Regions from separate parts of the Streptomyces sp. NPDC020489 genome, predicted to be linked through region 1. Evidence: riboswitches for the same ligand, from Rfam matches in the RefSeq annotation. Region 1 holds a riboswitch; the other holds the start of a gene.
What was found. Region 1 has a riboswitch for glycine ahead of gcvP (aminomethyl-transferring glycine dehydrogenase). Riboswitches for the same ligand answer to the same signal wherever they lie in the genome.
Positions count from the first base shown of each region.

Region 2: linked by a shared signal. The riboswitch ahead of gcvT (glycine cleavage system aminomethyltransferase GcvT) and the one ahead of gcvP (aminomethyl-transferring glycine dehydrogenase) in region 1 are both predicted to bind glycine.

Region 1 covers NZ_JBIRUZ010000013.1:275,657-286,693, reverse strand. The annotation lists gene ACH41F_RS31635 (DUF881 domain-containing protein) at 1-248, shown strand, start outside; gene ACH41F_RS31630 (FHA domain-containing protein) at 310-1,203, shown strand; gene ACH41F_RS31625 (MerR family transcriptional regulator) at 1,249-1,986, shown strand; gene ACH41F_RS31620 (bifunctional nuclease family protein) at 2,064-2,537, shown strand; gene ACH41F_RS31615 (MerR family transcriptional regulator) at 2,793-3,440, shown strand; partial or broken gene ACH41F_RS31610 (DNA polymerase IV) at 3,498-4,986, shown strand; gene ACH41F_RS31605 (PRC-barrel domain-containing protein) at 4,902-5,279, opposite strand; glycine riboswitch at 5,409-5,505, shown strand; gene gcvP (aminomethyl-transferring glycine dehydrogenase) at 5,679-8,564, shown strand; gene ACH41F_RS31595 (molybdopterin-binding protein) at 8,625-9,020, opposite strand; gene ACH41F_RS31590 (amino acid transporter) at 9,125-11,037, opposite strand, start outside.
Region 2 covers NZ_JBIRUZ010000011.1:281,879-292,915, forward strand. The annotation lists gene ACH41F_RS28760 (oligopeptide/dipeptide ABC transporter ATP-binding protein) at 7-1,104, opposite strand; gene ACH41F_RS28765 (ABC transporter permease subunit) at 1,101-2,099, opposite strand; gene ACH41F_RS28770 (ABC transporter substrate-binding protein) at 2,210-4,009, opposite strand; gene ACH41F_RS28775 (ABC transporter permease subunit) at 4,079-5,089, opposite strand; gene ACH41F_RS28780 (enhanced serine sensitivity protein SseB C-terminal domain-containing protein) at 5,404-6,201, opposite strand; gene ACH41F_RS28785 (enhanced serine sensitivity protein SseB) at 6,322-7,101, opposite strand; gene ACH41F_RS28790 (AAA family ATPase) at 7,639-8,325, opposite strand; glycine riboswitch at 8,548-8,657, shown strand; gene gcvT (glycine cleavage system aminomethyltransferase GcvT) at 8,802-9,917, shown strand; gene gcvH (glycine cleavage system protein GcvH) at 10,032-10,409, shown strand; gene glyA (serine hydroxymethyltransferase) at 10,425-11,037, shown strand, end outside.

The sequences.
Region 1 (11,037 bases):
CGAGCACCTATCTCACCGACTCGGACAAGAGCGTGAGCGTCGACGGGAACAAGATCAACGCGCCCTATCGTTTCCAGGTCATCGGCAAGCCGCAGGACCTCGAACCGGCGCTCAACATCCCTGGAGGCGTGGTGCAGACTCTTGAGAAGGAGCAGGCCACCGTGACCGTCGAGCGGTCTGCCAAGATCGTCGTGGACGCCTTGCGAGCGGCGAAGCAGCCTGACTACGCTCGGTCGTCCTCCCGGTGAACCGCGGGTGCATGCGGGACGTCCGGCCAGGGCATGAGGTTGCGGGGGGTCGGCGCACCGATTGGGTGGTGCGTGGTGGAAACTGTCAGGTGGATACGGACGTTGTCAGGATGTCCGGGTCGGCCGGTGTATGCAGTCAGGGTTCGTCCTGCCCCACGGGCGGGTCTGTTTCGGTCAAGGGGAATCGCCCGTGAAGTTGTTTGCGAAGTTGTTCGGCAAGAGCGCGCGAGAGGGCAGCGACAATGCCAACGCGACCGCTCGTCATCGCGCACAGCCCGACGCGGAGGGCCAGCGCCCGTTGTTCCGGGACCAGCTGGGCGGCGACGTTCCCGGAGGTCAGGGCGCGCCGTCTGTTGACCCTGCGCAGTCCGGCGGCATAGGTTTCGGGCAACCGTCGACCTCGAGTACGGGTGGAGAGTTTTCCATGTCGGCCCTGGTGTGTACGAGGTGCGGTAACCGCAACGCGGAGAACAGCCGCTTCTGCTCCAACTGCGGCGCTCCGCTGCGGGGCACGGCCGAGCGGCCGTCCGAGACGACCTCCACGATCTCCATCTCCGGTCTCGAGGCCTACGACGCCGAGGCGACCGGCCAGACGCAGATGCCCATGCTCTCCCCGGAGGCGCAGGCGGCCGTCGACGCGCTGCCGCTGGGTTCCGCCCTCCTGGTGGTGCGCCGCGGACCGAACTCGGGCAGCCGGTTCCTGCTGGACGGTGACCTGACCACCGCCGGGCGTCACCCGCAGAGTGACATCTTCCTGGACGACGTGACGGTCTCGCGCCGGCATGTGGAGTTCCGTCGCCAGCCGGACGGTTCGTTCACGGTGAGCGATGTCGGCAGCCTCAACGGCACCTATGTCAACCGTGAGCGCATCGACTCGGTGCCGCTGCACAACGGTGACGAGGTGCAGATCGGCAAGTACCGGCTGGTCTTCTACGCGAGCCAGCGGGGCTACTGACCCGCCCCCGGGCTCCGTCCGGGGGGAGACCCCCAGGGAAGATCCATGCTTCAAACACCGAGCGGCGGTGCCCGGGACGGTGCCGCCGCCGCGGACAGTGGGCTGATGAGCATCGGCACGGTGCTGAACGTGCTGCGTGACGAGTTCCCCGAGGTCACCATCTCCAAGATCCGCTTCCTGGAGTCCGAGGGGCTGATCGAGCCGCGTCGGACTCCCTCGGGGTACCGCAAGTTCAGCGCCCAGGACGTCCAGCGCCTCGGTCACGTCCTGAGGATGCAGCGGGACCACTACCTGCCGCTCAAGGTGATCCGAGAGCACCTGGACGCCATGGAGCGCGGCGAGGCCGTCGTGCTGCCCGTCGTGGGGCGGCAGCGGGACGGAGAGACCTCGTCCGAGCCCTCGGAGGCGCCCACCGCGGCACGGATCGGACGGTCCGAGCTGCTCGCGGCGGCCGAGATCGGTGAGCGGGAGCTGGAGGAGTGGGAGTCGTACGGGCTCATCGCCCCGCTGGCGGACGGCGCGTACGACGCGGAGGCGGTCACCGTGGCGGCGCTCGTCGCGGAACTCGGGCGATTCGGGATCGAGCCGCGGCATCTGCGCGCGATGAAGGCCGCGGCCGACCGTCAGGCCGGGCTGGTGGACCAGGTGGTGGCCCCGCTGAAGCGGCATCGCAATCCGCAGACCCGGGCGCACGCGGAAGCGCGTACGAAGGAACTGGCGGGGCTCACGGTGCGGCTGCACGCCGCCCTGGTGCAGACCGCCCTCGGTGTGCGTCTGCCCTGAGGTCCCCGGGCGCCGGATCCGTCACCCGTTTCCTGCCCGACTACCCAAACATCCCGGGCACGGCCTAGGGTTGCTGTGTGAACGAGCTCGATGTCGTAGGTGTCCGGGTCGAAATGCCCTCCAACCAACCGATCGTGCTCCTGCGTGAAGTGGGAGGCGACCGCTACCTCCCCATCTGGATCGGGCCGGGGGAGGCGACGGCGATCGCTTTCGCCCAGCAGGGCATGGCCCCCGCACGACCGCTGACCCACGACCTGTTCAAGGACGTGCTGGAGGCCGTCGGCCAGGAGCTCACCGAAGTGCGCATCACGGACCTGCGTGAGGGCGTCTTCTACGCGGAGCTGGTCTTCGCCAGCGGCGTCGAGGTGAGCGCCCGCCCCTCCGACGCCATAGCGCTGGCGCTGCGCACCGGGACGCCGATCTACGGCAGTGACGGTGTGCTCGACGACGCGGGCATCGCGATCCCGGACGAGCAGGAGGACGAGGTGGAGAAGTTCCGCGAGTTCCTCGACCAGATCTCCCCCGAGGACTTCGGCACGAGCAGCCAGTGAGGCGTCTTTGGCCCCGCGGACAGAGGTCGGTGGGCCGGTGGTGTCCGGTGACCGGTGAAATGCCGGCATTTGCCACCGGCGCGTGAGAGCGTCCTGCGGCCCGCCTCGAGCGCATTCGGCTAGCCTTTCCCCGCGGTGGGGTGCGGGAAACCACTCCTTGGGTGATTATCACTCGGCGTGCCGAGTGTGGCGATCGTTGACGCACCCCTGGTGACTGCCTACCGTCGAGAAGGCAGGTCAAGGACGGAGGTCGGCGTGAGAAGCAGCGGCGACGGTACGGCTGGGGGAGCTCCGGGGCGCAGTCTCGGAGCCGGCGGTCCGTACCCGCTTCACAGCAGCGCGGCCGACCGTGTTCCGCAGCGACCGGCAGCCGTGCCGACCAGCGGCGGAGGGGCGACGTCCATGGCGTCCGAGGAGATCGGCTACCGCGGGCCGACGGCCTGCGCTGCCGCCGGCATCACCTACCGGCAACTGGACTACTGGGCGCGCACCGGGCTCGTGGAGCCGAGTGTGCGGCCCGCGTACGGGTCGGGGACGCAGCGCCTGTACAGCTTTCGGGACGTCGTCGTCCTGAAGATCGTCAAGCGGTTCCTGGACACCGGGGTGTCCCTGCAGAACATCCGGACCGCCGTGCAGCACCTGCGGGAGCGCGGGTTCCGGGACCTGGAGCGCATGACGCTGATGAGCGACGGCGCCACGGTCTACGAGTGCACCTCGCCGGACGAGGTCCACGCGCTGCTCCAGGGCGGCCAGGGGATCTTCGGTATCGCCGTGGGTGTCGTGTGGCGGGACGTGGAGAGCGCGCTGTCGCAGCTGCACGGGGAGCGGATCGACACCGGCGAGACCCTGGTCGGGCCCAACCCCGCGGACGAGCTGGCGCGTCGGCGCAACCGGGCGGTCTGAGGGCCGCTCCGCCCTCGCGACGGGGCATTGTCAGTGGCGTAGGGCAGCATCGGAGATGTGAGAACCGCGCCCACGATCCTGCATCTCGACATGGATGCCTTCTTCGCCTCGGCGGAGCAGGCCTCCAAGCCGAGTCTGCGCGGCAAGGCCGTCGTGGTGGGCGGGCTGGGGCCGCGCGGGGTGGTGGCCACGGCGTCGTACGAGGCCCGGGTGTTCGGTGTGCACTCCGCGATGCCGATGGCGCAGGCGCGGCGGCTCGCGCCGAACGCCGCGTACCTGGTGCCGCGCTTCGGGTTCTACCGGTCGATCAGCGAGCAGGTGATGGGGCTGCTGCGGGAGCTGTCGCCGCTGGTGGAGCCGCTGAGCCTCGACGAGGCGTTCGTGGACCTGGAGGCCGGGGAGACGGCCTGGGACGAGGAGTCGGCGCGGCTGGCCGGGACGAAGCTGCGCGCCGACATACGGGCGGTCACCGGGCTCACGGGGTCGGTCGGGCTCGCCGCCTCCAAGATGCTCGCGAAGATCGCCTCGGAGCAGGCCAAGCCGGACGGGCTGGTGGTCATCGAGCCGGGGACCGAGCGGGCCATGCTCGGGCCCATGTCGGTGCGGATCCTGCCGGGGGTGGGGCCGGCCACCGGGGACCATCTGCGGCGGGCCGGGATCCACACGGTCGAGGAGATCGTGGAGGCGGGCGAGGACGAGCTCGTACGGCTGCTCGGGAAGGCCCATGGGCACGGGCTGTACGCGATGGCGATGGCGTACGACGAGCGGCCTGTGGTGGCGGAGCGGGAGACCAAGTCCGTGTCGGTCGAGGACACCTACGACGTGGACATCCATGACCGGCTGCGGGTGGGCCTGGAGGTGCAGCGGCTGGCGGACCGGTGCGTGCGGCGGTTGCGCGAGGCCCGGTTGTCGGGGCGGACGATCGTGCTGAAGGTGCGGCGGTACGACTTCTCCACCTTGACCCGGTCCGAGACCTTGCGGGGGCCGACCGACGACCCGGCTGTGGTGCGGGAGGCCGCGGCCCGGTTGCTGGAATCCGTGGACACGACCGGCGGTGTGCGGTTGCTGGGGGTCGGGGTGAGCGGGCTCGCCGACTACACGCAGGAGGATCTGTTCGCCCAGGCCGCCGGGGAACGGGAGCTCGCGCAGGAGGAGCCGCAGGAGGAGGGCGCCGAGGTGGAGGTGGCGGTGCCGGTCGAGCGGCGGTGGGTCTCGGGACACGACGTGCGGCACGAGGAGTTCGGGCACGGGTGGGTGCAGGGCAGTGGGCTGGGGCGGGTGACGGTGCGGTTCGAGACGCCGGACTCCGTGCCCGGGCGGGTGCGGACCTTCTCCGTGGACGACCCCGCGTTGTCCGTGGCCGAGCCGTTGCCGCTGGTGTCCGTCGTGTGTGGTGCGTCGGGGTCTGTGCCGGACGCGGGGTGAGGCGCGTGATGTCGGGCCGCTCGGTCGGCGGGGGCGTCAGGCTTCCGCGTCCTCCGTGCCCGCCAGCCTGCCGAAGTCGTGGTCCGGGAAGGGGGGCGGTGGGGCCACGTCGAGGCCGTAGTGGTGGTAGAGCTGGAGTTCCTGGTCGGGGGAGAGGTGGCGGCCCACACCGAAGTCGGGGGCGTCCTTGATCAGGGCTCGTTCGAAGGGGACCCTCAGCGTGCCCTCGACCAGTTCGCTGGGCTCCAGGGGGACGAAGGCGTCCCTGCTGAACAGGCCGGTGCGTATGGCCGCCCACTCGGGCTGGCCGGTGGCGTCGTCGAGGTAGATCTCGTCGATCGTGCCGATCTTGGTGCCGTTGCGGTCGAAGGCCTTGCGGCCGATCAGGTTCCGCGGATCGATGTCGGTCTGCACGGGCCCTCCACGTGGTCGCGGCTCGCTTCATCCGTAAGCACTACGAAAGAGCAGTTTGGTGACTGTGGCCACTCGAGGGGATCTCGAGGGAGCCGCGTTGACCTCGCTGCTAGGCTGACAAGCGGCTGCCGACCCTGTGCGGGAGAGTCCTCCGGACACCGTTCGGGGGCGCCGAAGGAGCAAATCCTCCCCGGAATCTCTCAGGCACACGTACCGCACGGACGAGGCCACTCTGGAAAGCAGGGCGGGTGCATGGCTTCCGCTCTCACCGACGGTGAAAGCCGGGAGCCTTCGGGGTCCCGGTGAAGCTCTCAGGTTGAGATGACAGAGGGGGAGGCCGTCCGGGTACCCGCACCGTGGTGCCCGTCGAAGGTCGTGTCAGACCAGGAGGCCTCCGTAATGACCGCCCATCGCACTCCGCTCACCGAACTCGAACAGGGGATCCCGTTCGAGCAGCGCCACATCGGGCCCGACCAGGAGGCGCGGGCCAAGATGCTCGCGCAGGTCGGTTACGGCTCGCTGGACGAGCTCACCGCCGCCGCGGTGCCGGATGTGATCAAGAACGCCGACGCGCTCGACCTGCCCGGTGCACGCACCGAGGCGGAGGTGCTCACCGAGCTCCGTTCGCTCGCCGACCGCAACCAGGTGCTCGGTTCCATGATCGGGCTCGGGTACTACGGGACCTTCACGCCGCCCGTGATCCTGCGGAACGTGATGGAGAACCCGGCCTGGTACACGGCCTACACGCCGTACCAGCCCGAGATCTCGCAGGGGCGGCTCGAGGCCCTGCTCAACTTCCAGACCATGGTCGCGGACCTGACCGGACTGCCCACCTCCGGTGCCTCGCTGCTCGACGAGAGCACGGCGGCCGCCGAGGCGATGTCGCTGTCCCGGCGCATGGGCAAGAACAAGAAGGGGCTCTTCCTGGTCGACGCGGACGCCCTGCCGCAGACCATCGCCGTGATCGAGACCCGTGCCGAGCCGACCGGTGTGGAGGTCGTGGTCGCCGACCTCAGCGACGGCATTCCGGCCGAGATCGCCGAGCGTGAGATCAACGGCGTGCTCGTCCAGTACCCCGGCGCCTCCGGTGCCGTACGGGACCTCCAGCCCCTGATCGAGCAGGCGCACGAGCTGGGTGCCCTGGTCACCGTCGCCGCGGACTTGCTCGCGCTGACGCTGCTGAAGTCGCCCGGGGAGCTCGGCGCCGACATCGCGGTCGGGACCACCCAGCGCTTCGGTGTGCCGATGGGCTTCGGCGGACCGCACGCCGGCTACATGGCGGTGCGTGAGAAGTTCGCGCGCAGCCTGCCCGGACGTCTCGTCGGCGTCTCCGTGGACGCGGACGGGCACAAGGCGTACCGGCTGGCCCTCCAGACCCGTGAGCAGCACATCCGCCGTGAGAAGGCCACCAGCAACATCTGCACCGCGCAGGTGCTGCTCGCCGTCATGGCCGGCATGTACGCCGTCTACCACGGTCCCGACGGTCTGAAGGACATCGCGCGGCGCACCCACCGCTACGCGACCGTCCTCGCCGCGGGGCTCGCCGCCGGCGGTGTCGAGGTCGTGCACGGCGCCTACTTCGACACGGTCACCGCGCGGGTGCCGGGCCGGGCCGCCGAGGTCGTCGCCGCGGCGCGCGAGAACGGCGTCAACCTGCACCTCGTGGACGCCGACCGGGTCTCCCTCTCCTGCGACGAGACCACCACGCGCGACCAGCTGCGTGCCGTGTGGGCGGCGTTCGGGGTCGAGGCCGACATCGAGGCGCTGGACGCCGGTACCGAGGACGCCCTGCCCGAGGCGCTGCTGCGCGGCGACGACTTCCTGACCCACCCGGTCTTCCACCAGCACCGGTCCGAGACGGCGATGCTGCGGTACCTGCGCAGGCTGGCCGACCGGGACTACGCGCTCGACCGCGGCATGATCCCGCTGGGCTCCTGCACGATGAAGCTCAACGCGACCACCGAGATGGAGCCGGTCACCTGGCCCGAGTTCGGTCAGCTGCACCCCTTCGCGCCCGCCGAGCAGGCGCAGGGCTACCTCACGCTCATCCGGGAGCTGGAGGAACGTCTCGCCGAGGTCACCGGGTACGACAAGGTCAGCCTTCAGCCCAACGCCGGGTCGCAGGGTGAGCTGGCCGGGCTGCTCGCCGTCCGCGGATACCACCGGGCCAACGGGGACGAGCAGCGGACCGTGTGTCTGATCCCGTCCTCCGCGCACGGCACCAACGCCGCGAGCGCGGTCATGGCCGGGATGAAGGTCGTCGTCGTGCGGACCGCCGGGGACGGCGAGATCGACGTCGAGGACCTGCGGGCCAAGATCGAGCAGTACCGCGACGAGCTGGCCGTGCTGATGATCACGTATCCCTCGACGCACGGGGTGTTCGAGGAGCACGTCGCCGACATCTGCGCGCAGGTGCACGAGGCCGGCGGTCAGGTGTACGTCGACGGCGCCAACCTCAACGCGCTCGTCGGGCTCGCCAAGCCGGGCCATTTCGGCGGCGACGTCTCTCACCTGAACCTGCACAAGACCTTCTGCATCCCGCACGGCGGCGGCGGCCCCGGTGTCGGGCCGGTCGGGGTGCGCGCCCACCTGGCGCCGTACCTGCCCAACCACCCGCTCCAGCCCGCCGCCGGGCCGGAGACCGGTGTGGGGCCGATCTCGGCCGCGCCCTGGGGTTCCGCGGGGATCCTGCCGATCTCCTGGAGCTATGTCCGGCTCATGGGCGGCGAGGGGCTCAAGCGCGCCACGCAGGTGGCGGTGCTCAGCGCCAACTACATCGCCAAGCGGCTCGAACCGCACTACCCGGTGCTCTACACCGGGCCCGGCGGGCTGGTCGCGCACGAGTGCATCATCGATCTGCGGCCGCTGACCAAGGCGACCGGGGTCAGCGTCGACGATGTCGCCAAGCGGCTCATCGACTACGGCTTCCACGCGCCGACGATGTCGTTCCCGGTGGCCGGGACGCTGATGATCGAGCCGACCGAGTCCGAGGACCTCATCGAGCTGGATCGATTCTGCGAGGCGATGATCGCCATCCGCGGGGAGATCGAGAAGGTCGGTTCCGGCCACTGGCCCGCCGAGGACAACCCGCTGCGGAACGCGCCGCACACCGCGCGGGCGCTCGGCGGTGAGTGGGAGCACGCGTACACGCGCGAGGAGGCCGTGTTCCCGGCCGGGGTGTCGCCGGCGGACAAGTACTGGCCGCCGGTGCGCCGGATCGATCAGGCCTTCGGTGACAGGAACCTGGTGTGCTCCTGCCCTCCGATGGACGCCTACGACGACTGAGCCGGTTCGTCGGGAAGGGCCCTGCGTTTGCGCGGGGCCCTTTTCGCGGTCCTCGGTCGGTCAGGTGCGGTCGATATGTACGTTCGTCGACTTCACCCGGGCCGTGGCCTCCATGCCGACCTCCAGGCCGAGTTCCTCGACCGCCTCGCGGGTCAGCAGGGAGACCAGCCGGTGCGGACCGGCCTGGATCTCGACCTGGGCGGCGACGTCGCCGAGTTTGATCGCGGTGACGATGCCGGGGAAGGCGTTGCGGACCGAGGTGTACGACGGCTCCTCGTCGCCGGTGTCGCCCCGGGCCAGCTCGACCGAGAAGGCGGCCAGGTCCTGGCCGTCGATGAGCCGGCGCCCGCCCTCGTCGCGGTGGGTCGCCACCCGGCCCGCGTCCGCCCAGCGGCGAGCGGTGTCGGGGCTCACGCCGAGGAGCCGGGCCGCCTGGCCGATCGTGTACGACTGCATGCGGATCACGATAGGGCCGGGGGACGGGGAACCGCGGACGGGGGCGGGCGAAGGATGACGTGACGGGGGCGCGGGCGCGTCCGGGGGAGCGGTGCGACGGGGTGTCAGCCTGTGTGGACCCGGGGGCGGTGGGCCCGGTTCGGTTCCGCCTCGCGCAGGACCTCTCTGGTCACCGGGGCGACCTCGCCCTGGCCGAAGAGGAGGAAGCGGAGGAAGTTGGCGAAGGGGTTGCCCTCGGTCCACTCGAAGTAGATGTGCGGGGTGCGGCCCGTGGTGTCGCGGACGTGGAGGAGCAGGGCCGCCAGGGCGTTGGGGATGGAGGAGGACTCCAGCGTCAGGACGCGGTAGCGGCCATGCAGGATCTCGCCCCGGACCGTCAGACCGGACTCGAACTCCGAGGGGTCGAGGACCGTGACCTCGACGAAGACGAAGTCCTCCTGGCCGGGGATGTCGTTGTCCTCGCGGATCTGCTCGATCTTGTCGCGGTACTCGGCCTTGTCGCGCTGGTCGGGCTCGTTGGCGATGAAGCGGATCTTGCGGTGGGCCATGTCCCGGACGAAACGTTCCGCCAGGGGGTCGAGCGTCACGCTGGTCACGCGGAGCTCGAAAGCACGGGCCAGTCGGGAGAGCAGGGAGACCAGGATGATGCCGGCGATGAAGCAGGCGCCGATCTTCACACCGTCCGGGCGTTCGATGACGTTGACGACCGTGGTGTAGAGGAAGACCGCCGAGATGACCGCGAAGCCGATGGTCCAGCCCCGCTGGCCGGCCTTGCGGGCGGCGATGGTCACCGCGATCGCGGCGGAGCTGATCAGGACCAGGACGCCGGTGGCGTAGGCGCCGCCCTGGGCGTCGACGTCGGCGTCGAAGATCCAGGTGACCAGGAAGGCGATCAGCGTGAAGACGATGACCATGGGGCGCACGGCTCTGGCCCAGTGCGGGGCCATGCCGTAGCGGGGCAGGTAGCGGGGCATCAGGTTCAGCAGGCCGGCCATGGCGGAGGCGCCCGCGAACCACAGGATGGCGATGGTCGAGACGTCGTAGAGCGTCCCGAAGGCGCCACCGAGGTACTCGTGCGCGAGGAAGGCGAGCGCGCGGCCGTTGGCCTGGCCGCCCGGTGCGAACTCCGACTCCGGGATGAGGAGGGTGGTGATGAAGCTGGTGGCGATCAGGAAGCAGCTCATGATCACGGCGGCGGTGGTGAGCAGCTTCTTCGTGTCACGGATCCGGCCGGCCGGGTTCTGGTCGGTGTCGCCGGGGTCGCCCTTGACGTGCGGCATGACCGCGACGCCGGTCTCGAAGCCGGAGAGGCCGAGGGCGAGCTTGGGGAAGACGATCAGGGCCACGCCGATCATCACGAAGACGTTGCCGTGCTCGTGGGTCAGCGCGGACGACCAGTCGGTGATCACATGGCCCGCGGTGAGGACGTGCCACAGACCGACGCTCACCACCACCACGTTCAGGGCGAGGTAGAGGCCGACCAGGACGACGGCGACGCCGATCGCCTCCAGGAAGCCCTTGAGGAACACCGCGCCGAGCAGGGCCACCAGGATCAGGGTGATCAGCATCTGCTGGTCGTGCAGGGCGCTGTTGAGGTGCGGGTTCTCGACCAGGTGGGTCGAGGCGTCCGCGGCCGACAGCGTGATGGTGATGAGGAAGTCGGTGGCGGCGAAACCCAGCAGGGTCAGGACGAAGAGCTTGCCCTTCCAGAAGGTGAGCAGACGCTCCAGCATCGCGATGGAGCCCTGGCCGTGGGGGCTCTCCTCGGCCACCCGGCGGTACACGGGGAGCGCGCCGGCCAGGGTCACGACCACCAGGACGATCGTCGCGATCGGGGACAGCAGGCCCGCCGCCAGGGCCGCGATGCCGGGTTGGTAGCCGAGGGTGGAGAAGTAGTCGACGCCGGTGAGGCACATGACCCGCCACCAGGGCCGGCCCTGGTGCTCCGGCTCGGACGCGGATGGCTGCGTGGGTGCCACGGGTGCTACGGGCTCCACGGGCTCCGCGGCGGGCTCCA
Region 2 (11,037 bases), on a different contig from region 1:
CCTCGCTCACAGCTTCGGCGCAATCTCTTCGGTCCAGATACGCTCCCGCTGCTCCTGGGTCATGTGGCAGGCGGCCCAGTGCTGGCTGCCGACCTCGGTCAGGTCGGGGCGGACCGTGCGGGTGACGTTGTCCTTGGGGACGTCCGCGTACGGGCAGCGCGGGTTGAAGGCGCAGCCCGACGGGATGTTGATCAGCGAGGGCGGGGAGCCCTTCACCGGGATGAGGCGCTCCTGCTGGTCGCGGTCGAGGCGCGGCATCGAACCGAGCAGACCCCAGGTGTAGGGGTGGCGCGGCTCGTAGAACACCTTCTCCGCCGGACCGCGCTCGACACAGCGTCCGCCGTACATCACCAGGATGTCGTCGGCCAGCTCGGCGACGACGCCCAGGTCGTGGGTGATGACGATGACCGCGGAGCCGAACTCCTTCTGCAGATCCCGGATGAGGTCGAGGATCTGCGCCTGGACGGTCACGTCCAGGGCGGTCGTCGGCTCGTCCGCGATGAGCAGTTCGGGGTTGTTGACCAGCGACATCGCGATCATCGCGCGCTGGCGCATACCGCCGGAGAACTCGTGCGGGTAGCTGTCCACCCGCTTGTCCGGCTGCGGGATGCCGACCCGGTCGAGCATCTCCACCGCGCGGCGCTTGGCGGTCTTCTTGTCCACGTTGTGGTGGATGCGGTACGCCTCCACGATCTGCTGCCCGATCGTGTAGTACGGGTGCAGCGCGGACAGCGGGTCCTGGAAGATCATCGCCATCTCGCGGCCACGCAGCTTGCGCACGTGGTCGGGGTCGGCGGAGAGCAGCTCGGTGCCGTCCAGCCAGATCTCGCCGGAGATCTGCGCCTTGCGCTTGCCGTACTGGCCGGCGGTGTGCAGGCCCATGATGCCGAGCGAGGTCACCGACTTGCCGGAGCCGGACTCGCCCACGATGCCGAGGGTCTTGCCCTTCTCCAGCTGGAAGCTGAGCCCGTCCACGGACTTGACCAGACCGTCGTCGGTCGGGAAGTGCACCTTCAGGTCGCGCACTTCCAGGAACGCGGTCGGCGCGGGCGAGGCGGGGGTGGGCTCGCCCACGGCCGCTCCGCTCTTGCTGAGTTCGGTCATGCGAGCCTCACTCGGGGGTCGATCACGGCGTACAGGACGTCCACCACGAGGTTGGCGATCAGCACGGCGACGGAGGTGATCAGGGTGACGCCCAGGATGATGGGCAGGTCCTGGTTCTTGATGCCGTTCAGCACGGCCTGGCCGAGGCCGGGGAGGCTGAACGTGGTCTCGGTCAGGATCGCGCCGCCGATGAGGGCGCCGAGGTCCATGCCGAGCATGGTCAGGATGGGGGTCATCGTCGAGCGCATGGCGTGCTTGCTGATGACGACCCGTTCCGTCAGGCCCTTGGCACGGGCCGTACGGATGTAGTCCTCACCGAGGATCTCCAGCATGGTGGCGCGGGTGATCCGGGCGTACATCGCGGCGTAGAGGAACGCCAGGGTGATCCAGGGCAGGATCATGCCGCCGAGCCAGCCGGTGAAGCTGTCCTCGAGGGGCACGTACTGGCCGTCGATCCAGCCCAGACCGTAGGAGAAGATCGCGAGGCTCAGCAGGCCGGTGAAGTAGATCGGGAGCGAGACACCCGACAGGGCCACGACCATCGCGCTGCGGTCCCACAGGCTGCCCCGCTTGAGCGCGGAGAGCACACCGGCGGCGACACCAAGGATCAGCCACAGCACGGCGGCACCGAGCGCGAGACCCAGGGTCACCGGGAAGCGGTCGGTCAGCACCGGCCAGACGGCCTGCTCGCTGCGGAAGGAGTAGCCGAAGCACGGCGCGGAGCAGTGCACGGTGTCGCCACCGCCCACGTAGGTGCGGCCCGCGAAGATGCCCTTGAAGAACTCCCAGACCTGGGCGTAGATCGGGTCGCCCAGACCCAGCTTCTGCCGCACGCCCTCGACGGCGGCGGGGTCGGCCTGCTTGCCCACGAAGCTCAGGGCGACGTCGACGCCCGCCCACTTGGGGACGAGGAAGAAGATGCCGAAGACCACCATGATGATGACCACGAGCATCACTGCGGCGGCGAACAGCCGCCTGATGAGGTAAGCGAGCACAGCTCTCGGCCCGCCGCGGACCGCGGGCCACCGGAGGTCGTCCGGTGGCCCGCGATCACGCGTCGCCGGCCTTCACCTGCCTTTCGTGCCGTTCGGCGGGTGTGCCGGGGTTACTTCGAGGACTTCAGGCCGAGGTTGACGAAGTCGTACATGCCGCTGTAGTTGTCCGACGTGTAGACGTTCGCCAGACGGTCACCGCGCCAGTTCACGAACTTCTCGAAGACGAAGGGCAGGTAGTAACCGCCCTCCATCACCGCGTGGTTGATGTCCTTCGCGATGGCCAGCTTGCCCGCGTCGTCCTGCGTCTTGACGTAGGTGTCGAACAGCCCGTTGATCTTCTTGTCGTCGATCATCGCGAAGTTGTTGTTGCCGCTCTCCAGGATGTAGCTGCCGTCCCACAGCGGGAGACCGAAGCCCTGGACGGACGGGAAGTCGGCGCCCCAGCCCATGATGATGATGCCGTAGCCCTTCTTCTTCACGTTCGAGGGGCTACCGATGATGCCGGAGGTCTGCGAGCCGTCGTACTGGTCGATGTCGACGGTGATGCCGACCTTCTTCAGCGAGGCCTGGAGGGACTCGGCCGTGGCGACCTCGACCGGCTTGTTGTTGCGCACCGCGATGGTGGTCTTGAAGCCGTTCGGCTTGCCGCAGGCCTTCAGCTCTTCCTTGGCCTTGGTGACGTTGCCGTTCTTGTTGGCACCGGCGAGCTCGTACGGGTCGTACTTCTGGCCCTCGGAACCGGGGACGGTCGGGGGCAGCATGTTGGTGCCGATGTCACCACCGGCGACCGGGCCACCGCGCGCGGTCTGCAGCGAGACGTGGTCGGCGCCGTAGATCACGGCCTTGCGGCAGTGCTCGTTGTCGAACGGCTTCACCGTCTGCGGGAAGACCGCGTACCGGATGTAGCCGGAGACCGGGTTGTCCAGGTTGGCCTTGTGCTCCTGCAGGGCGGTGGTGCGGCCCTGCGGCGACAGACCGGTCTGGTTGATGTCCAGGTCGTAGTCACCGGCGAGCAGACGGGCGTCCAGGTCGTTGGCGTTCGAGAAGAACTTGACCGAGATCTTGTCCGGGTAGGCCTTGCGGATCGGGTCCGAGGCCTGGTTCCACTTGTCGTTGCGGACCAGGACCAGGTCCTTGCCCGGGCTGTACGACTGGAACTTGTACGGGCCGGAGGAGAACGGCTTCAGGCCGTACTTGGACTTGGTGTCCTTGTCCTGGCGGACCGGGGAGGCCGAGACCAGGGCGAGGATCTCCTCGAAGTCCGCGTTGGCCGCGGGCAGCTTGAAGACGATCGTCTTGTCGTCCGGCGTCTCGATGGCCTTCAGGCCGAGCTTGTCCGCGGACTTGTCCTTGTACGGGCCCTTGTACTCGCCCTTGGGGTCGAGGACGTCCTTGAGGTAGACCGGGCCGCCGGACAGCACGTCCTGCGCCCAGACGCGCTCGATGCCGTACTTGATGTCCTTGGACGTGATCGGCTTGCCGTCCTCCCACGTGATGCCGTCACGCAGGGTGTACGTGTAGGTCTTGCCGTCGTCCGTGACCTTGGCGAGGCCGGTGGCCAGGTCCGGGGAGAGCTTCGTGCCCTCTTCGCCCGGCGCCGGGGCGCCCGTGACGAGCTGGCGGCTGTAGTAGCGCGCGAAGTTCCACATGAAGCCGTAGTAGCCACGCGTGGTGTCCCACGAGTCGGCGTCCTGGGCACCGGCGAACTTCAGCTCGCCGCCCTTCTTGGCCAGCGAGGCCTGGGCGACCTTGTTGTTCGCGGCGTTGAAGCCGGCCGCGCCCGTCGCCGAGCCCTTTTCACCGCCGTCGTCGTCGCCGCCGCCGCACGCCGCCGTGGTCAGCAGCGCGGCGACCGCGGCGACAGCGGCAAATGCCTGCTTGCGCCGCCCTGAGGTGCGTTGGGTAGTCACGATCTCGGATCCTCCGAATTTGATGAGAGACCCCGTGTCAGTGCCACGGGACGCTTTGGGTACGGCAGTTCAGCGGGAACCCTTCGGGTCCAGCGCGTCCCGCACGCCGTCGCCGAAGAGGTTGAAGGCAAGAACGGTGATGAAGATCGCTACACCGGGCACCACCATGTACGTGGGGTCCGACTTGTAGTAGTCGATCGCGTTCGAGAGCATCTGCCCCCAGGAGGCCGTGGGGGGCTTGACGCCCACGCCCAGGAAGCTGAGCGCCGCCTCGGTGAGGATGTTGGTGGGGATCATCATCGTCGTGTAGACGATGATCGGCGCGACCAGGTTGGGCAGCAGTTCCTTGAACAGGATGTAGAGCCGCCCGGCGCCGAGCGAGCGGGCCGCCTCGACGTATTCACGCTCCCGGAGCGAGAGCGTCTGGCCGCGCACCACGCGTCCGATGTAGGGCCAGCCGAAGAAGCCGATGACCAGGATCATCACGAACAGGCGGACGCCCGTGCCGGTGAGGCCCAGCATCTCGTTCGGCATGACGGAGACCAGGGCGATGATGAAGAGCAGCTGCGGGAAGGCCAGCAGGCCGTCCATCACGCGGCTGACGGCCGAGTCGATCCAGCCGCCGAAGAAGCCGGCCAGGATGCCGAGGACCGTACCGATGACCACGGCGACGATCGCGGACAGGAAGCCGACGAGCAGGGAGATCCGGGCGCCGTAGACGACGCGCGCGAAGATGTCGCGGCCGTTGACCGGCTCGACACCCAGCCAGTGGTCGCCGCTGATGCCGCCGAAGGATCCCTTGGGGGTGCCGAAGAGCGGGTCGATCAGGTCGGCGTCGTGGTAGGTGTTCGGGTCCTGCCCGTACAGGTTCGTGATCACCGGCGCGAGCAGCGCGACCGCGATCAGGAACAGCACGACGATTCCGCCCGTGAGGGCAAGCTTGTCCCGCTTCAGGCGCTCCCAGGCGATCCGCCCCAGGGAACGTCCCTGTACGGCCTTCGCGTCGGCGCTCACAACCGCCGCTTCTTCGGCCGCGCTCGGGGCCGCTTCCGCGGTCGGCTCGTGCAATGGTGCCGTCATCTGGCAGGGGCCCCTCTCAACCGGCGGTAGCCGGCCCTCACTTGCCGCTGTAGCGGCGTGATCAGTCCGTCGTACACAGGGGCGAACCCACCCCTGCTGCGGGAGTCTTCAACGCTTTGGTGATCTGTTGCCAGACTTGGCGGGGAAAGGATGCGTAAACGTGATGCGGGCTGGGGGGTTCCGTTATCCGGACGGCGGGTAACGGCCGCCGGACGGGGATCAGTTGGGACATTCGGTGCCGCATAGGTACCTTCTGCCCACATCTACGCGCGCAGATACACTCCCGTAACAGAAGAGCCTGTGGCCGGTCGGGCTCAGTAGCCGCCGGGCGCCGGAGGGTAGCCGTACCCCGCCGCAGGGGCCTGGGCGGGGGCCGCGGCGTGGGCCTCACGGTCGTAGAAGGGGCGGGCGCTCGCGCGCATCCACATCGCGATCGGGTCGTACTCGTCGGACATGGCGACGGTCGACACCGGCAGCCCGTCCGGGACCGCGCCGATCGACTGCTGCATCATCGCGCGCACCGAGTCCACGGCGGCCGGGCTGGTGTCGTAGACGTCCAGGCCGATGGCGAGGTACGGCGCCCCGAGCGCGGGCTGCACCCAGGCGCGGCGCAGCGAGCGGACCGCCGGGGTGCGGTGGGCGTTGTGCGCGATCAGGGCGTAGAACTGCGGGATCTCGATGCCGGGCTCCGAGAGCCGGAGCGGGCCGGCGGGCTGGCGCTCCAGACCGGTGGCGATCCGGCGCAGGTCGAGCCAGGGGATGCCGACACCGCCGCCGGGGGCGTGCGGGTTGAGCCAGAGGCCGAAGTGGTCGGGGTAGAGGGTGCGGGCCACGTCGACCCCGTCGACGACCTCGTAGGAGCGGTTCCAGCCGCTGGCGCTGAGCTCCTGGGCGGAGGTGACACAGGGGGCGTAGCCGTAGCCGTCGACCTCCATGTTCCCGTACTGGGCGTCCGGCGACCCCGACTGGCCGTGCCACAGGAGCATCCAGACCTGGCCGGAGGAAGGGGCCGCGAGGGCACGGAGGAGTGCCTCGTAGGCGTCGTAGCGCCCGGGCGTCACCTGGCGCAGCATGTGCTCGACCGTGCCGGTCGCGGTGCCGGTGCCGCTCACGTCGTCCGCCCCTTCGGGAAATCTGCGTATTCGGAAACAGCTTAAGCGTTGGGAGCCCGGGGCTTGCGTGGTCTGCGGGGTGCGGGTCGTGGCGGGCCTGTCGGACGGTTTCCCGTGCCCTCAGGAGGTCGCGAAGCCCTGGGGGTAGAACGGGCGTACCTTTTCGCGCATCCAGTGGCCCACCGGGTCGTCCGCCACGTCCAGCAGGACCAGGTTCACCGGCCACGGCACCGGTGTGCGGCCCAGGGCCCGGCCGAGGGCGTCCATCGGGAGGGTACGCAAGTCGCCCTCCCACCGGGAGAGCTCGACGCCCACGAACATCACGGGGTCGGCCGTCTCGATCGCGGCGAGGCAGCGGCGGGCCGTCAGGACCACGCCGGTCGCGGCGAACTCGGCGGAGGCGGCGGCGAGGAAGTCGACCGGGTCGTCCTTCCAGTCGGGCTCGTACAGCTTGACGCGGCCACCGGTGTTGGGGCCGTCCAGCGGGGTGCGGCCGATGCGGCACAGCTCGGCGACGGCGGCGGGCGGCAGCGGGACGCCGACCACGCCGTCCGGGTTCACGGCGATGCCGACCTGCGGGGGCAGGCCGCGAGCGAACTCCACGGCGGGCGCGACGGTGTACGCCATGTGCCCGCCGGCGACCTGCCGGAACTGTTCCTCGGAGCTGAAGACGGGGACGAACGCCTGGCCGCCGATCTCCATGGTGGGCAGGTCCAGGGGGCCGCTGTGCGGGCCGCCGCCGTTGGGCAGCGGGACCCAGACGAAGCTGCGGCCGAGGACCTCGATGATCCGGCCGCCCGCCCCGGGTATGCCGAGGGAGGCCGAGAGGACCTCCTCCAGCTCGTTGCCGGGCCAACCGCCGCCGTGCGGATGGGGGTGTGCCTGTGCCGGGAATGCCATCTGTCCGTCCGCCTGCCGAGAACCGCCGCCTGGGGCCTGCCTGTGGCTGAAAAGGCTAGCGGGTGCCCCGACCGCCGACGCCCGTCCGTACCCGCGAAGCGGCTGAGGCGCCGGACCGCGGGTGCTTGGCCGTGCTCCTCAGCCCGTGAAGCCGGTGCGGCGCCGGGCCGCGGGTGCCTGGCCGTGCCCGGCCGCGGACCTCAGGCTGTGAAGCCGGTGCGGCGCAGGACCGCGGGTGCCTGGCCGTGCCCGGCCGCGGACCACCTCAGCCTGTGAAGCCGGTGCAGAGCCGGATTGCCGGTGCCCGGGCCGTGGTCCCCGCGGTCCGATGGGACGCCGGACCGCCGGTGCCCGCCCCCGGCCCCCATGACCCTCAGCCCGTGGAGCCGATCCGACGCCGGACCGCCAGTGACCGGCCGTGGCCCTCAGCCCCGCTGGAGCCGAAGCGGCGCCAGACCCGCCGGTGCCCGACCGCGGCCTCAGCGCGCCCGCTGGAGCCTAAGCGGCGCCGGACCCTCCCGTGTCCGCCCGCGCTCCTCAGCCCGTGAAGCCGATGCGGCGCAGGGTGTTTGCCGCGTCCCGGTCGAGGAGGAGGGCGGAGCCGACGCCCGGGGGCAGGTCGCCCTCGGCCACGGAGCGGATCAGACGGGCGGCGGCCGTGCGGTGGCGCAGGAAGGCGTACGTCGAGACACCCCGGCCGCGCTCGCGCTGGCCGGCCAGGGCGGTGTCCGGGGTGACGTCGAGGAGCAGCAGGTGCAGGGTGCCGCCGCGGCGCCGGGCCGCGCGGGCCAGCCAGCCGCGCACCCAGGACTGCGTGCCGCAGTCGTGCACCACGACCCCCTCACCGGAGCGCAGGGCGCGGTACAGGCCGAGGTAGTGGGCGGCCCGGACGAGCGGGCGGTAGACGGCGTACGGCAGGAAGCGGGGCATCCGCTCGTCCCAGCGGTCGCGGGTGTCCTGGGAGTCGACGCGCAGGCCCTTGACGGTCCGCTTCATCAGGGTGGACTTGCCGCTGCCGGGCAGTCCGGTGATCACGACGAGGTCGGCCGGGGCGAAGAGCAGGGCGTGCGGGCTGTGTCCGGCGCGCTCACGCAGGTCGCGGACGACCGGCCGCGGTGCGCACGTCTCCCGGGCCGTCTCGCGGAGCGTCTCCGGGAGCGGGGCGGCCGGCTGCGCGGGCAGCGCGACGGCCGAGGTGGCGGCGTACGCAGAGGTCCTGTTCACCGTGATCGTCCTCCCCTGGAGTGGGTCACGAGTTCCCCTCCCCGTCGAGTGTAAAGAGAAGGTAATCCGCGACGCCTCCTGTTTCCGTCCGCTTCTCGCTACAGGCCTGCTACAGGGTGCCTTTCGTGTCCGTGGAGCCCGAGCGGCCCCCGCGGGGAGCCACCCCTGCCGCCCCGGACGGATGCGTGCAATGATGTCCGCGCCAACTGCATACCGGCCGTTTGAATCCGCGCGGGAGAGTTCCGGGCCGTACGTCCTCGTACGAGTGCCCGGGCGCCGAAGGAGCAAGTCCCTCCCTTGAATCTCTCAGGCCCCGTTACCGCGCGGGCGAGGCACATCTGAAAAGCGAGCCGCCCTCCGGCGGTTCCACCCAAGGTGCAAGTCATGTCCCCTACGGTCATGGCGAACCTCTCAGGTTCCGATGACAGATGGGGAGGAACGACCTCGCCTGTCATGCCTTGGGAGACAACCGTCCGATGAGCACTGAACCCCGCCTGACCGCGCTCGATGCCCTGCATCGCTCGCTCGGCGCGACGATGACCGACTTCGCCGGCTGGGACATGCCCCTGCGCTACGGCTCCGAGCGCGACGAGCACAACGCCGTGCGCACGAAGGCCGGCCTCTTCGACCTCTCGCACATGGGCGAGATCACGGTGACCGGCCCGCAGGCGGCCGCGCTGCTGAACTACGCCCTGGTCGGCAACATCGCCTCCGTCGGTGTCGGCCGCGCCCGCTACACCATGATCTGCCGCGAGGACGGCGGCATCCTGGACGACCTCATCATCTACCGGCTCGACGAGACCGAGTACATGGTCGTCGCCAACGCCTCCAACGCCCAGGTCGTCCTGGACGCGCTGGTCGAGCGTGCGGCCGGGTTCGACGCCGAGGTCCGCGACGACCGGGACGCGTACGCGCTGATCGCGGTCCAGGGCCCGGAGTCCCCCGGCATCGTGAAGTCCCTCACCGACGCCGACCTCGACGGCCTGAAGTACTACGCCGGCCTGCCCGGCACCGTCGCGGGCGTCCCGGCCCTGATCGCGCGCACCGGCTACACCGGCGAGGACGGCTTCGAGCTGTTCGTGAAGCCCGAGCACGCCGTGGAGCTGTGGCAGGCCCTGACCAAGGCGGGCGAGGGCGCCGGCCTGGTGCCCTGCGGGCTGTCCTGCCGGGACACCCTGCGCCTGGAGGCGGGCATGCCGCTGTACGGGCACGAGCTGACCACGTCCCTGACCCCCTTCGACGCCGGGCTCGGACGCGTGGTGAAGTTCGAGAAGGAGGGCGACTTCGTGGGGCGGGAAGCCCTGCGGGAGGCCGCCTCCCGAGCGGAGAGCAACGCTCCGCGCGTCCTCGTCGGCCTGGTCGCCGAGGGCCGCCGCGTCCCGCGTGCCGGGTACGCCGTGGTCGCGGACGGCGAGGTGATCGGCGAGGTCACCTCCGGCGCCCCCTCCCCGACGCTGGGCAAGCCGATCGCGATGGCCTACGTCGACGCCCCGCACGCCGCGCCGGGCACCCCCGGGGTCGGCGTGGACATCCGGGGCGTGCACGAGCCCTACGAGGTCGTGGCTCTCCCGTTCTACAAGCGCCAGAAGTAGACACTGGGCGCACGGGCACGCTCCCGCGTGACCCTGCGCACATTCGCGCTGCTCACGCGCGTTTTCCGCACTCCCCGGCATTCACCATCACCCGCGTACAGGAGAATTCAGGCCATGAGCAACCCCCAGCAGCTGCGGTACAGCAAGGAGCACGAGTGGCTGTCGGGCGCCGAGGACGGCGTCTCGACGGTCGGCATCACGGAGCACGCGGCCAACGCGCTCGGCGACGTCGTCTTCGTCCAGCTCCCGGAGGTCGGTGACTCGGTGTCCGCGGGCGAGACCTGCGGCGAGCTGGAGTCGACCAAGTCGGTCTCCGACCTGTACTCCCCCGTCTCCGGTGAGGTCACCGAGGTCAACGAGGACGTCGTCAACGACCCGTCGCTGGTGAACTCCGCCCCCTTCGAGGGCGGCTGGCTGTTCAAGGTACGCGTCACGGAGGAGCCGGCCGACCTGCTCTCCGCCGACGAGTACACCGCCTTTTCCGCCGGCTGAGGAGTCGTACACCTGATGTCCGCACTGAACACGCCCCTGCACGAGCTCGACCCGGAGATCGCCGCGGCGGTCGACGCCGAGCTGAACCGTCAGCAGTCCACGCTCGAGATGATCGCCTCGGAGAACTTCGCTCCGCTCGCGGTCATGGAGGCCCAGGGCTCGGTCCTGACCAACAAGTACGCCGAGGGCTACCCGGGCCGTCGCTACTACGGCGGCTGTGAGCACGTCGACGTCGCCGAGCAGATCGCCATCGACCGGATCAAGGAGCTGTTCGGCGCCGAGTACGCCAACGTCCAGCCCCACTCCGGTGCCTCCGCCAACCAGGCCGCCCTGTTCGCGCTGGCCCAGCCCGGCGACACCATCCTCGGCCTGGACCTGGCCCACGGCGGCCACCTCACGCACGGCATGCGGCTGAACTTCTCCGGCAAGCAGTTCAACGTGGTCGCCTACCACGTGGACGACGCCGGCCTGGTCGACATGGCCGAGGTCGAGCGGCTCGCCAAGGAGCACCGCCCGAAGGTGATCATCGCGGGCTGGTCGGCGTACCCCCGCCAGCTGGACTTCGCGGAGTTCCGGCGGATCGCCGACGAGGTCGAGGCGTACCTGTGGGTCGACATGGCGCACTTCG